2 linked regions of the Bdellovibrio bacteriovorus str. Tiberius genome follow. The protein of the gene in region 1 interacts with the protein of each later gene in a pairwise test. Links are inferred from orthologs where the notes say so. Each region holds a gene or a part of one and is shown in the gene's direction. Other genes may lie near its edges.

Region 1 (7,286 bases):
AATCTCCGGGTAACAGCACCGGGCCAGCGCGCAGCACGTGGCTTTCGGCATTGCTGTCTTTGTTTAAGGCGGGTGTCCAGACCGGCAGATCTTTTTGCAGACACAGTGGCAGCGCCTTCACCAGGCGCATTTTGTAGCGCGAGGATTTTCCCAATGGAGGCAATGCCAGACAGAAGCGAAATGGCCGGATTTGAAAGTCTTTCGACAAAGCCCCGATATGATCCCAGTCCCAGTGGGATAAAAACACCTGATTTTCTTTTTCCGCACAGGCAAAGCGCAGGCGTGCCCACGGAAAGAATTCTCCACCCATATCAAAATGCCGACAGCGCAGCGGGGACACTTCGCTGACCCATTGGCCCTGACCGACATTCCAGATCACAAAATAGTGGCCGGGAAGAATGTGTTTAATTTGTGAAGTACTGAGCGTGATCAGTAAAAAGAAAAACAGATTCATCGTGAATCCCGCCCCTGCCATAGATGCAGTCTTAAAAAGTGCATGACCACCTGCCAGAAACAAATCCACAGCCACAGTTGCGCCACGGAAGGTGGGCGGGTTTTGTGCAAAACGATGGGTTCAGAAAGTGCTGTCAGCGCCTGCCGGAAAAACTCCATCACGCCGTCAAAGATGAAAACCCCTGAGGGCAGCAGGGTCACGAAGAACGCCAGTGGCAGTAAAATATAGCTCACCACCGGGGCCAGCAGCAGGTTGTAAATCAGACTCAATGGGTGCAGGCTTCCCAAGCCCCACAGCGGGGCGCTCATAAAGACAAAGATGCCGATCTGGGACAGCAGCAGGCGGGGCAGGGTTGCCTTCACCCGCAGCAAAGAACCCCAGCACAGCGCCAGGGCCGCGCACCAGCTCATCAGCAGGGACAGGGAATCCCACCACGCCGGGAACAGGGTCAGCGTCACCATTCCTGCCACCAGCACCATCAAATCCGGTGGCAGATGCAGCCGAAAATGTTTGAAACCGTGACGTGTTCCGAGCGCGATCAGCGCCCGCACCGCCGGCGGTTGCCAGCCTACGACCAGCGAATAGAAGCCCAGAAAAAGGATTCTTACAAAGAGTGGAATTCTTAAGATGCTTAAGAGTTCATCAAGCAAAATCAGGTGAGATCCTGAAATAACAAAGATGTGAATCAGTGATGTGCGTTGCAGATTTTTCTGCAAATCAGTGTCTGTGATTTTTTCACCACAAAGAAGAGATGCTAAAGACTGCTGTTCTAGTGAATTCTTTGGCAGAAAGTGAACACACTTTTTCTGAAAATTCTGTGACAGATGTGTTGTGTTTATCAGCAAACCGTCTGGAGCGGCGATGCTTAAGCAAAGGGCAAGGCTTAGAAGAATGATCATGGTTCTAAGCACTTAGCAATTTTCATAACGCAGTGGATTTCTAAAATAGTCTGTTATTGGGTCCGCGCGTCTTCGGGGGACGGATTTTAAGATCTGAAATTTCAGAGCATAATTACAGGGCATTAATGCTATAAATTCTAGTAATATCGGTAGTTTACATGCTGCTTAAGATCCGTGCAAATCGCTGAAAGCCTTGAAAACAAATAGGTCTAAGGTCTAGCATTACAATAACTCAACATTTTATGTGGATAACTCCTGCTTGTTTGCACTTCTCAAGGCGTGTCATACTAGTAAAAGATCAAGAGGTGTCGATAGATGAAGCAACTTAGACTATTAGCAGCAACGGTCCTTTTAAGCCTGCCTTTGGCCTCGTTCGCCAAACCTGCAACCAGTGGAGCAAAGAGCTCTTCTCGTGACCTGAGCCAAGAAGCTCTGCTTGTGGAGCTGACGGGGAAAGACCTTTCGAAAGAAAGTGACATCGGCCTTTATGCTGAAATGGTAAGCGCCTATCAGAACAATGATGAAATCGCCTTTAAGAGCCGCTTGCAAAGCCTTCTGTCCCGCTATCCGCAAAGCTCTTACGCCGACAATGCATTGTTTGTCGCGGGCCGTATGGCCGTGGATAACGGCAATTACGCTGAAGCGATCAAGTACTTTGCGCAAATTGAAAAGCAATATCCTCGCAGCAACAAAGTGGCTGCAGCCAAGTTTGCCAAAGCCATGACCTACAAAAAAATGAATCTGCCCGAGTTTTCACGCAAAGCCCTGCTGGACGTCCGCTCCCGTTACCCGGGCAGCCCGGAATCGTTCCGCGCAGATGCTGAGTTGAAAATTCTGAAATAAAAAATCACGGCAAGGATGCAAAGAGTGATGAACAAGAAGTTCTCCGTAATGATGGCCCTGATCCTGACGGCACTGCTGGCGCAGGCGCAAGACAACCCACCGGATGCGACCTGGGAGTCGGATCCATTGGACGTGCTGGAAAGCCAACAGCAGGAAGTGGTTGAACCCAGCGTGCCAGAGTTCAAAGACGTTGATGATTCCGGCGCAGATGTGCCGCCGCCTCCGGCTCCGGAAGTGGCAAGCCCTGAACCGACGATGGAAGACATTGCTCCTTCAGCGCCCACTCAGGAAACTCAGACGGTTGAAACATTCAGCCCGGCACCGGCAACGGGCGTCGTGGGGTCGGAACCGGATTATTCCCGCGAGGCTGAATTCCACCGCATTTACAAAAGCTACAATGAACAGCCCACCTCTGTAGAGCTGTGGGAAAAAGCCGTAGGCAACCGCGAAGCGGAAATCTATCAGGTGCAAAAAGGGGACACGTTGTGGGGGATCTCGACAACGTTCTTCGGCGATCCGAATTTCTGGCCGAAAATTTGGTCTTTGAATAACGGTGCGGTTCACAATCCGCACGAAATTGACCCGAAGATGAACATTCAGTTCTTCCCGGGTACGGCCGATGAAGCGCCGACTTTGGATCTGGCAGCGGCTGATACCGCGGGGAAAGCGGACGGCACAGTGGTGACGGACGTGAAGCCTGAGGCTGGCGCCAAGACGGACACCGTGGCTTTGCCGCGCGGAAAAAAGCGCGCACCGCTGCTGAAGACTCTGCCGAACAGTCTGCCTTCTTATCGCATGGGTGCGATGAACGATCCTAAGTTGGAATTGCAGATCGAATTGCCGAAAACCCAGTTCCCGACAGCGCCCGAGTTTTTGGAATACTATCTGGCGGATGCGCCGGTTCAGGGTGTGGGTCGTGTGACCGCAACTGAAATGGACATGAAAACGGCCGGTGAATTCCAGTACATTTATGTTCGTCTGGACAGCAATGGCGGCAAGGATTTCGTGGCTCAGAAGAATCTGACCATGGTGAAAGATCCTCTGGTGAAAGACCGTCAGGGACAGATGGTGGAACTGCAGGGTGAAATCGAAGTTCTGGAAAAAGTGAACGATCAGCAAAACATCTATCGCGCGATTGTGAAAAAATCCATTCAGCCGGTGGACGTGGGGGCGATCCTGACTCCGGGAAAACTGCCGATGATCGATCCGTCTCCGTCAGGCATGGTGTCTGGTGTGGGCGCAAAAATCATGGGTGGGCAGTTCGACAAAAAACGTAATATCTTCGGCAATAGCACGTTGGTGTTCCTGGATGGCGGTTCTGCTTCCGGGTTGCAGGAAGGTCAGACGCTGGCGGTGTTTGCGGACGAGCGCGTTCGTAACAAGAAAAATGAAGCCGTGATGAACGACCGCGTGGTGGGATCAGTGAAAATTGTGCGTGTATCGCCAAACTTCGCGACGGCCTACGTGATCAAAGCTTCGGACAACATCCTGGTTGGCGACTATGTCGGTAAACCGGTGGTTCAGGCGATGCGCGAGGCTCCGGTGGTGGAAGCCCCCGCCGCAGCGGACGAGGACTTTGAAAAGGAATTTGACAACGCTCCGAGCACCCCGGCAGACACTCCGGCGCCGGATGGCGGACTGGATGATTCCGATCTTGATTTTTAAGACTCTTTTAAGAAGGCTCTGCAAATTGCAGGGCCTTTTTTCTTATGAACGATCTTTACTCGATTTCGCAAATAATAAAAAGTCATCCGCTTTACGCCGTCGACCGTGACGGTATTCATGCCCTTTATCGCGAGCTTGCCCGCGCTGGGAGGCTTGCCGCCGATCAGGTGCTGGTCGAACTTCGCCCCCGGTGGCCGGATCTGGCCGAGGCTTTGTCGAAAAACCATGAGCTGTTCAAAAAACACTGCGAAGAAAGTCTGCAGCTGAAACTGCAGGGGGTGAATTTTGTCGTTTATGGCGAGGCCTTGTATCCGGAACTTTGCTATCAGATGGCGGACCCGCCGTTGACCCTGAGTTATCGCGGTTCGCCGGCTTGGCTCAATGCCAAAACTCTTTCCGTCGTGGGCAGTCGGGAGCCAGCGGCGGATTCATTGTTATGGATGGAAAAAGAGCTGGGTCATTTCTGTGAGCATGAAAAGCCCTGCATTGTCAGCGGTGGTGCGCGCGGGGTGGATCAAAAGGCTCACAGCGTGGCTTTGCGCAAATTCTGTCCCACCGTGGTGGTGTTACCCTCGGGGCTGGGTGAAGTCTATCCGGCGAACTTGAAAGAGTGGATGGGGCTTGTGATTGAACAGGGTGGATGTTTTTTAAGTGAGTATGATCATCACCAAAAGATGCACAAACATCTGTTCCATCATCGCAACCGATTGATCGCCGCTTTGGGACGCGCAAGTTTATTGGTGGAAGCTCGTCGTCGCAGCGGAACGCTGATCACCGCACATCAAGCAGCACAGATCGGAAGGCCTGTGTGGGTGGTTCCGGGGCATCCGTTGGATCCGCATTTTCAAGGCGCTTTGGATTTGTTGATGGACGGTGCACAGGCGGTTCGTGATGCTCAAGACTTGCTCATGTTTTTCCATTCAGAAAATGCTGGTGAACAAAGAACACCAGCAGGGGTAGGTAAGACACTTGAGCTGCAACACTACCTGTAGTGGATGTGCTAAGTGGCCAAAATGCTTGGGAAAAAAATGAAATGATCTAAAAAAACCTTTTGCAAGCTCAAGGTATTGCCCCTACCATTTGAAGTAAGGGAGGGGCGATGTGGTCAGGGACGACCGTGGTAGTAAGGATGCTACTGCATCGCTCTATTTTTCAAGCCCAATCTTAGTTCCAGTTTCTTCTTAAAGTTTCCACACCCAAAGCAGCAAATAGAACATTCGGTGTCCAGATGGCAAGTGCCGCTGGTAAAGTTCCGCTTCGTGCTGCACCTTCAGCAGCCACATACAAAATCCAATAGAAGATGATGATACCAATACAAAGAATCATGCCGCCGGCTTTGGCTGCACGACGGTTGGTGGTTGTTCCCAAACCCACACCGATCATCGCAAAGACGATACACAAGACCGAGATGGCCCAGCGTTTGTGGTATTCACTCTGCAAGGTGCGACGGACCTCTTTGTCTTTGATGTCCTCTTTCAGGCGGTTGCGGACTTCTTCCAACGTCAATGAAGGCGGCGACTTGGCTTTTTCCTCGATGTTTTGAGGTTCCGAGAAGCGCACGTCATAAGTGTCAAAGCTGATCTTGGTGTGAGTTTTGGCCTGACGGTGAATTTCGCCCTGGTTTAATTGCAGCAAAATCTCATGCCCCGGGCGTGAGGGATCCGGAACAATTTCTCCGGCCTTGGCGATGATGGTCAAAGGCACGTCGCCGTTTTTCTCGTCATAGATAAAGACCTTTTTAAGCAGGCCCTTGTCGGTGTTGACCTCGTTGGCGTAAATGACCATGTCAAAGAAGCCTTCCGCAAAAGTGCCTTCCTTGATAATCGCGGCAGCCTTCGTGTTGGCCAGGCGGGAATAAAGAACTTCGAACTGACGATTTCCCCAGGGTGCGATGTTGAAGGACATCTGGGCGGAAATCACACCCACCAAAGTGGCCAAAACCAGGGCGGGCAGCAGCAGTGTGCCCATCGGCAGGCCGGATGCTTTCATAGCGACGATCTCAGAATCCTGACTAAGTCGCCCATAGGTCAATAAAACTGAGAACAGCAAAGCCATGGGGAACAGAATCGGCAGCATCGAGATAATGACGTAACCGATGATTTCGGCGATGGTTTTCATGGCCACGCCGTGCACCAGGGCGAATTCCGTAAGTCGCAGAACCTGGAACATCAAAATAATGGAGACAAAGACCAGCAATCCCAAAATAAAACTCGGGAGCATCTCAAAGAAAATGTACTGTGCGGCTTTTTTTCCGTTAAAAATACTCAAATCTGGTCTCCGTCTTGGTCGCCCGTGTGTTGAACCTATTCTAGAGTGCCTTGGGCCCAACGTCATCGCGCCCATTGTCCAGAAGAAGCCTTATTGACCCATGACTCTGCTTATCTGACAATAGAACTATGAACAAGATTCTTTTGGTTTACGAGGATTATGCTGACTTGATGTCTGTTGAAGGCACTTTGAAAAAGGTGGGCTTTGATGTCATCGGTCTGTCCAGCGAATACGCTGTGGCCGAGCAGATGCTGGCATTCAATCCGGATCTTGTTGTGGGCGCTGGTAAAGGCGGCAAGGTCAGCTCACTGGGGGTCGGGAAGCGTCTGAAAGAGATGTCCCGCTGGCAGGGAAAGTCGGTGCTTATTTTTCCGGCAAACTTCAAACCCAATCCGCAGGATCTTATTAAGATCCGCGTCGACATGGTGTTGGAGTCCCCGGTGGCTCCGGTGCGCCTGGTGCAGGTGATTGGTCGCATGTTGGGGCATGATGAAGCCGTGTTGCTGGAGCGCCTGAACAAAGCCATGCATGTTGAAAGCCCGCAAAAGTCTGCCACCACCGTGGCCGGCAGCGGAAAGTTTTCCCCCGAGGATGAAGCGATTTTTATCAAGGGTTCCACGGAGGAAGTGCAAGCCCATGGCGAGCAGTCTTTACGCCCTGAAAGAATTGATGAGAATTCTGAAGGCCTGCTTGTAACTGATGAAGAGCAAAGGGAAAAACCATCTTTCCGCTTTGGTGATCGTATGGCTGCCGCGGATGCTGAGCGCGGCGCAGCAGCGGAAGAGGCGTCGGACTTTCCGGATGTGGATCTGAAGGCTTTTGAACGCGAGCTTTTGGGTGGCGGGGCTCCCGAGGTTGAAAAAGTCGAAGTTCCAGTGCCTGGAACGGGCCTGGGGAATGAAGAAGACGAGCAGGCGCAGCTGGTTTCGCGGGCTCAGGAAAGTTTGCAAAACGCTGATAAAGCACTTCAAGAAAAGATGGCTAAGTATGCGAAGCTTGTGGAGGATGTGAAGGTATCTCCGAAAAGCACCGTGACTCGGGTTGAGGCGCGTCGTCGTCAAAAAGACCTGGAGGCTGACTGGGATAGTCAAAACATCAACGAACTCGATAAGTTGCGCCAAGAGTTCACAAAAGCCCTCTTTAAAAAGTAATTGATC
Region 2 (7,259 bases), 2.0 Mb from region 1 along the record:
CAGGAAATGGCCGAGGCGATTGCCTTTTTAGCCAGTCCCGCCGCCGCTTACATCACCGGAATCAATCTTCCGGTGGATGGCGGCAGAACTCCGTCCCTTTAACGGAAAGGGGATTTAGATCCCCACTCCCATGATCGCTTTCATTTCTTTCAACGTCTGACGGGTTTTTTCCTGAGCTTTCAGGGAACCCTCTTTGCAGATTTTCAGAACCGCTTGCGGATCCTGAGCGTACTGTTCACGGCGTTCACGCATGGGCGCGATGATCGTGTTCAGAACTTCAGTCAGGCGCACTTTCAAGGTGCCATCACCCAGGCCGCCGCGCTGATAGTGTTCTTTCAATGCTGCGACTTCGTCTTTTCTTGGATCGAAAACATCCAGGAAGCTGAAGACCACGTTGCCTTCGACTTTGCCCGGATCCTCGATTTTCAGATGACCTGGGTCGGTGTACATCTTCTGAACTTTCTTTTTGATCACGTCAGCCGTGTCAGAAAGATAGATGGCATTCCCCAGGGATTTGCTCATCTTCGCTTTGCCATCGATGCCTGGCAGACGACCGGCAACACCAGCCATGCCCTTCACCGGCTTGAAGAAATCAGTTTTGTAGATGTGGTTGAAACGCTGGGCGATTTCATTGGTCTGCTCGATCATCGGATTTTGATCTTCACCGGCAGGAACCAGATTCGCTTTGAAGCCCAGAATATCGGCTGCCTGGCTTACTGGGTAAGTCAGGAAACCTGCAGGCAGGGATTTTTCCAGATTCTTCTGCTGGATTTCGGTTTTCACGGTTGGATTTCTTTCCAAACGTGCGACGGTCACCAGATTCATGAAGTAAGTGGTCATCTCAAACAGTTCCGGCAATTCGGACTGAACAAAGATCGTGCTTTTCGCAGGATCAATGCCGGCCGCCAGATAATCCAACGTCACTTGTAAGATGTTATCGCGAACTTTTGTGGTGTCATTATAGTTGTCGGTCAAAGCCTGAACGTCAGCGATGATGATGTATTGATCGTGAGAATCCTGAAGATCCACGCGGTTTTTAAGAGATCCAACGTAATGACCAAGATGGAGGGGACCTGTTGGGCGGTCGCCCGTAAGAATGATTGGTTTCATATATTTTCTATAGCATTAACGGAAGTGGGTGGGAACAGCAGAAAAGAAAGAAAATAGGTCGGCCCCGAGAGTCTTAGAGGTGAAACCAAACATTTTAGTTTCCGGCGTTTGATCTACAACTGGATGGCTACCAAGGTGTCTACAAAGTAGACCAAGCTAGCCAGCAGAATCATCCAACGAATCATGGGGCCTCCGTGAGGGCAGTATGCGAAAAGGCCACCCATAAGTCGAATCGCTAATTTTGATGGAATCCATAAGTTTTTCGCACTGAGACATAAAGCGAATGCGTCCAAGCTGAAAACCAATTGGATAGTGGTTCGTTGTTTATTTTGATCCTGTGAACTTCTTGGCTTTGACCTTGCCTGGCTTGCGGGTGGGTGGCTTTAGTAGTCGGGTATGAATTCTCAAGGCGCTGGGATCTATAACAGTCAGAACGGGTGCTACTATTCGTTTCGCCCCTTTTCCATCGATCGTGATTTTGATGTGTACTACAAGTGGATGCATCAGAAGTACGTTTCGCAGTGGTGGAATCTGGCGAAAACCCGCCCTGAACTTGAAGCCCATCTGATCAGCGAACTTTCCGACAAACATCAGGATCTTTTCATCGGCTTTGTGGATGGTCGCCCGGTCAGCTATTGGGAGCGTTACTGGCTTCAGGAGGACATCCTTGGCAAGTACGTTGAAACCCTGCCATTTGATCAGGGTTTGCACTTTCTGATCGGAGAAACCGCTTATCTGGGGCGCACTTACACTCCTTCAATGATTGCCGCGTTCTTAAAACTTCAGTTTGAGGAAACCCGCACCCAGCGTGTTTTTGGCGAACCTGATATCCGCAACCGCAAGGTGCTTCGTTATGCCGAAGAGACCTGTTTTGAAATGCAGGGGATTGTGGAAATGCCCGAACGCGCTTCTGCGGTGATGGTCTGTCGTCGCGAGAGTTTCTTCGCCAAATACTCGGCCAAACCGGGGAAATTGTGGACCTCTGCAGTCCGGGAATCGGTGCCGGTTTCTGAACCTTCTTTAATGCTCTGACGCTTCTCATTCTGCGTTGCAAGGCCTACGGGTCCGGCGTACCTCATCGGTATGGTGACAAACTTTCTGATACAACTTGCGACTCTGTTTGGTGTGGGCCGTTTTCCAAAAGGACCGGGCACTGCCGGCACCCTGGCGACCATTCCAATTGTCATTCTTTTAAGCAAAATGGGCCCTTTGGTTTACATGGGGGCGGTGATTTTGCTGCTCCCAGTCGGAATTGCGGCCTGCGAGGCTTACGAGCGTTCCAAGGGTGGTCATGATCACAAAGAGATCGTAATTGATGAGGTTTTGGGTTTTCTAATCACGATGGTTTGGATGCCAATGACATGGCAAGCCATTTTAATCGGTTTTGCCCTGTTCAGATTGCTGGACATCACAAAGCCTTTATTCATAGGATATTTAGATAAGAAGATCCAAGGAGGACTTGGAGTGATGATCGATGACGTGGCCGCGGGGATAATTGCGAGCCTCATCATGCAAGTGATCTACACTCAAACCAACTGGTTGGGCTCTCAGATCGTGGTGATCAGTCAATGATGCCAAACGATCAGAAGCTTCAAGAACTCATTCGATCCCTTCGCGACCAAAAACTCACAGTGGGTTTTGCGGAAAGTTGTACTGGAGGTGCACTTTCGGCTTTTTTAACAGAGCAGCCAGGCGTGTCCGACATATTTCTAGGCTCTGTGGTTTCTTACTCTAACGAGGCGAAGGTGGATCTTCTGGGGGTTCGTCGAGACACTCTCATGCAAGAGGGTGCGGTGAGCGAGACAGTCGCTCGTCAAATGGCGCACGGAGTGCGTCGTCAGCTTAAAACTGATTGGTCTGTGGCAATCACAGGTATCGCTGGTCCGACAGGTGGAACACCGTCAAAGCCAGTGGGCACTGTATGCATTGCCATCGCTGGACCGGGTTTTGAAGATTCCCGAAAAGAACTCTTTTCAGGCGATCGCAAATCCATCCAGATGACTTCGGTGGACTACGCAGTGGCTTGGCTGAGTTCAGTTCTCGACAAGAAATAGTAAAAGGCCCCCGGCCTGATTTTTAAACATAATTTGTACTCCGACAGAGTCGGAGTGTAAAAAAGCGTCGTGGCAGTTGCCACGAGAGAGGGAAACAGATGGCAAACGCTACTGTAGACAACAAAGCGAACTCAGAAAAAATCAAAGCCCTTGAATTGGCTGTTTCGACTATCGAAAAGCAATTCGGCAAAGGCTCCATCATGCGTTTGGGCGCGAACGAATCTTTGGTTAAAGACGTTGAAGCGATCAGCACTGGTGCATTGAGCTTGGATATCGCTTTGGGTATCGGCGGTCTTCCTAAAGGTCGTATCTGTGAAATCTATGGACCAGAGTCCTCTGGTAAAACAACTCTGTGCTTGTCTGTTATCGCTCAAGCTCAGAAAAAAGGCGGCGTTGTCGCTTTCGTTGATGCCGAACACGCTTTGGATATCAACTATGCCCGTAAACTGGGTGTGAACACGGAAGATCTTTTGATCTCTCAGCCGGACACTGGTGAACAAGCTTTGGAAATCACTGAAACACTTGTTCGTTCCGGCGCGATTGACGTATTGGTTGTCGACTCCGTAGCAGCCTTGGTTCCTCGTGCAGAGATCGAAGGTGACATGGGTGATTCCCACGTTGGTTTGCAGGCTCGTTTGATGTCCCAGGCTTTGCGTAAGCTGACGGCGGCGATCAACCGTTCCAACACTCTTGTTATCTTTATTAACCAAATCCGTATGAAAATCGGTGTTATGTTCGGTAACCCTGAAACAACTACGGGCGGTAACGCTTTGAAATTCTATTCTTCTGTTCGTTTGGATGTACGCCGTGTTGGCGCGATCAAAAACGGTGAGGACGTGACTGGTAACCGTACTGCGGTGAAAGTTGTTAAGAATAAAATGGCGCCTCCGTTCACCAAAGTTGAATTCGACTTGATGTACGGCGAAGGTATCTCTGAAGAAGGCGATCTTCTGGATTTGGCAGTGACTGCGAACATGGTTGAAAAATCCGGTGCGTGGTTCTCTATCAACGGCGAGCGTATGGGCCAAGGCCGTGATGCTGCGAAAAACTTCCTGAAAGAACACCCGGAATACATGGTTGAACTTCGTAAAAAGATCCTTGCAGCAAACGGTATCGGCAAACTTTTGGTTGATACCAACGGCAACAACGGCGAAGACCACGAAGGTACAGAGCCAGTTGAAATCGAAGCAGAAGATGCTGCTCCGAAAAAAGGTAAAAAGGGCAAGCACTAGTCCGGCCCGGCCGACTGAAGCAGCTGTTTAAATCTCAAAGCCCCGTTCCGAAAGGACGGGGCTTTTGTTTTTCCCCATCCCCAAAAGGTACCTGCTTACTTTTGCAGAAGCTTCGCGTAAAATTTCTGTACTATGATCAAAATCAAACGCGTTTATGAAAAGCCCAGCAGGGATGATGGTTACCGTGTTTTGGTGGACCGGTTGTGGCCCCGGGGAATCAAAAAAGAGGATTTGAAATTCAGCGAATGGCCGAAAGAAATCTGCCCCAGCACCGAGCTTCGCAAAGAGTTCGGACACAAGCCCGAAAAGTTCGGGGAGTTTCGCACAGAATATAAAAAGGAGCTTAAGTCCACCGCGGCCCATGACAAGCTGGCTGAACTGGCCGAGCGGGCTCAAGACGGGAATGTAACTTTGCTTTATGCCGCCCGCGATGAAAAAACCAACCATGCTGTCGTTTTAAAGGAAGTTCTGGATAAGCTTTAAGCTGCTGATTTGATTTTGGTTTTTCTCGTCAGGAAGTGGGGGTAAGATTTCCTCTTTCGGGAATTGCGGTTTTCGATTATATTGGGTTCAAGGCTTCGCGAAAAAGCCTGCACCCGCAAAAGAGAATCTCATTTCGTGATACGATCTAAATCGTGTCTTCAAAAAATCAAAATTAATTCTTTTGGTTGCCATGGGCGGGGACGGCGACAAGACCAAAGGATGTTCTATGTCAGTATCACGTCTTGAATCGTACAAAATAAAAGCCAAGCTTTTGCAAAAAGCCAAACAGAAATCCGGTCAGGATTTTCAGTTAAAGGATGCTTTTGCCCTTATTGCCAAGACTGCTGGTTTTGCCTCGTGGAATGATCTGAAGGCCACGCTGGAAAACCAGGTGGACTTTTGCAAGAAGGGTCACAGCGCTTACTGGAAAGTCTGGTATGCGTCCTATGACGAAGCCCGGGCTCATCTGGATTCTGACGGGGGCTATCTGCTGCCTTATCAGAAGGACTTCTTCATCTGTGATGAAAACTTCATTCAGTGGCTGGGGCTTGAAGTAACCGACGAGGATCTGCTTAAAGTCGGTCGCGACTGGGCGAAGCCTCTGGATGCCGATGCATACTCGCGTCTGTTGAAGAAAATGAAGTAAGCTGCTTCAGCTTTCACGGCTGTTCTCAAACCGGCTTCGCCGGAGTAGTGCCGCTGCAGCTCTGCCGGCGTGGCCGACTAGACGAAGTGAGGGTTCATCACGGACTTCGTGATTTGGTGCCTCCGTTTGGATAAATTTCTAAACGGAGGTCGTTTGTGAAAAACCTGTCTTTCGTTTTTGCTGCTGTTGCTGTTCTGGGGCTTAGCTCCTGCAAATCAAAACCTGTCGTTGAAGTTCCGCGCTCGGATGCTTTGTGGAATATCATCAGCACGCAGTGCCTGCCTTTGCATAAAATCGGTGAAGAAAAAAATCCGTGCATCGAAGTGAATATCGCGCAAGGTGAGGAAAAAGGTTATGTCGTGTTCAAAGACCGTGTTGGGGACTTGCAGTATCTGCTGATGCCGACCGAAAAAATCACCGGCATGGAAAGCCCGGAAACCCGCGCAGCGGATGCAGCCAATTATTTTGACCTGGCCTGGAAGGCAAGAAGCTATATGGAAAAAAAGCGCGGCTCTGCCATCCCGGTGGAAGCGGTGTCGCTGGCGATCAATTCCCAGTTCGGGCGCAGTCAAAACCAGCTGCACATCCATGTGTCTTGCGTGAAGCCTTCGGTGCAGCAGCAGTTGCAGGAACAATCCGCGAAGCTAAAAAATGGGTGGACTTTGTTGCCGCAACCTTTGCTGGGTCATAGATACTTTGCCCGCAAGGTCAGCGAAAAAGAGTTGGAAAAAGGCAATGCCTTCCAGATGTTGGCGGACGGAGTTCCGGGTGCCAAAGATCACAGCGGTGAATTTGGTTTGGGACTGGTGGCAGTGAAAGTCAAAAAGAAGGGCCACAGTTTGATTTTGCTCACAAGTCGCTTTGAACGAGGCACAAACAATTACGGCTCGGTCGAAGAGATTCAGGATCACTCTTGCCCGCAATTGGCCCATTGATTATAGAAATTTAAGTGTTGCAGCGCTTCGGAAAAAGGTACCGGGTACCTTTTCGTCTTTTTGTCGCACCGGTTTATGTCTTTTACCCGAAAAGACCAGCTGGCCCCTTGAGTTTGTTAGTATGGGGCCATGTTGAAAGTGTTACTGACTTTAGTTCTGGCCATTTCTTTGAAGGCACGTGCCGATGATTATTCGGAGGTGCCGATGCCTCCGCCATTGCCGGAACCGCAGGAACCTCTGTACCTGAACCCGACCATTTATTATAAGCCCATCATCAAATTTGACGTGGACAAGTGTCAGCATGAAACCCGCGTTGAAATGTTGTCCCCTGATGACAAAGTGCTGACCCGTCTTTGTTCTGCCGATTTCAACAACTGTGTCATGCAAGGGGCTTGTTACGTTCACGATGAAGACGGACGTTTCCGTTCTTTCAATTACTTCGCCCGGGGTTCTGACGGTATTCCGCGCTTTAAGGAAGTCGACATGCGCAAGTGTCCTTACGGCTATGGCATGCGCAATGTCTGTCTGGATCCGTACTATACGGTGGCTGCGGACTTAAGCATCTATAAAATCGGTGACGTGATTTATGTGCCCAGGCTGGATGGGGCCGTCATGCCTAACGGTGTGACTCATGATGGGTTCTTTGTTGTGCGGGATGCGGGGGGAGCGATCAAGGGGCCGGGACGATTTGATTTCTATACCGGATTCACGAAACCTTATGCCAAGGAAAATACATTCAACCGGATGGGTTTTGCCAATATCAAAAACAGCTTTCCATTTCGCATGGCAACCCCGGAAG

Evidence for each region.
Region 2: the proteins of BDT_RS12095 (region 1) and recA interact in binary tests that used the Bacillus subtilis proteins (3 or more experiments, as listed by UniProt). The link is inferred for Bdellovibrio bacteriovorus str. Tiberius from one-to-one orthologs.

What each region holds. Positions count from the first base shown.
Region 1 is NC_019567.1:2,534,772-2,542,057, reverse strand. The notes cover bases 2,998-5,879. They hold BDT_RS12095 (DNA-processing protein DprA), read left to right. Parts: upstream 2,998-3,905; coding sequence 3,906-4,853; downstream 4,854-5,879. Other genes in these bases: lptF (LPS export ABC transporter permease LptF), read right to left, coding at 5,026-5,879; BDT_RS12100 (LysM peptidoglycan-binding domain-containing protein), read left to right, coding at 2,998-3,861. Also shown: BDT_RS12115 (ComEC/Rec2 family competence protein), read right to left, coding at 1-454; BDT_RS12110 (ComEC/Rec2 family competence protein), read right to left, coding at 451-1,353; BDT_RS12105 (tetratricopeptide repeat protein), read left to right, coding at 1,669-2,196; more of BDT_RS12100, read left to right, coding at 2,224-2,997; more of lptF, read right to left, coding at 5,880-6,129; BDT_RS12085 (hypothetical protein), read left to right, coding at 6,258-7,280. UniProt on the Bacillus subtilis protein: Protein that helps load RecA onto ssDNA during transformation. Binds cooperatively to circular ssDNA, is able to bridge different segments of DNA. Favors the loading of RecA onto SsbA- or SsbB-coated ssDNA and formation of RecA-DNA filaments.
Region 2 is NC_019567.1:504,286-511,544, forward strand. What follows is about bases 2,475-5,329. They hold recA (recombinase RecA), read left to right. Parts: upstream 2,475-3,262; coding sequence 3,263-4,396; downstream 4,397-5,329. Other genes in these bases: BDT_RS02490 (phosphatidylglycerophosphatase A family protein), read left to right, coding at 2,475-2,682; BDT_RS02495 (CinA family protein), read left to right, coding at 2,682-3,164; BDT_RS02505 (DUF488 domain-containing protein), read left to right, coding at 4,529-4,879; BDT_RS02510 (glyoxalase superfamily protein), read left to right, coding at 5,106-5,329. In the rest of the region: BDT_RS02475 (SDR family oxidoreductase), read left to right, coding at 1-102; trpS (tryptophan--tRNA ligase), read right to left, coding at 115-1,110; BDT_RS02485 (GNAT family N-acetyltransferase), read left to right, coding at 1,507-2,142; more of BDT_RS02490, read left to right, coding at 2,194-2,474; more of BDT_RS02510, read left to right, coding at 5,330-5,525; BDT_RS02515 (CDP-diacylglycerol diphosphatase), read left to right, coding at 5,681-6,460; BDT_RS02520 (3D domain-containing protein), read left to right, coding at 6,590-7,259. UniProt on the Bacillus subtilis protein: Multifunctional protein involved in homologous recombination, DNA repair and competence.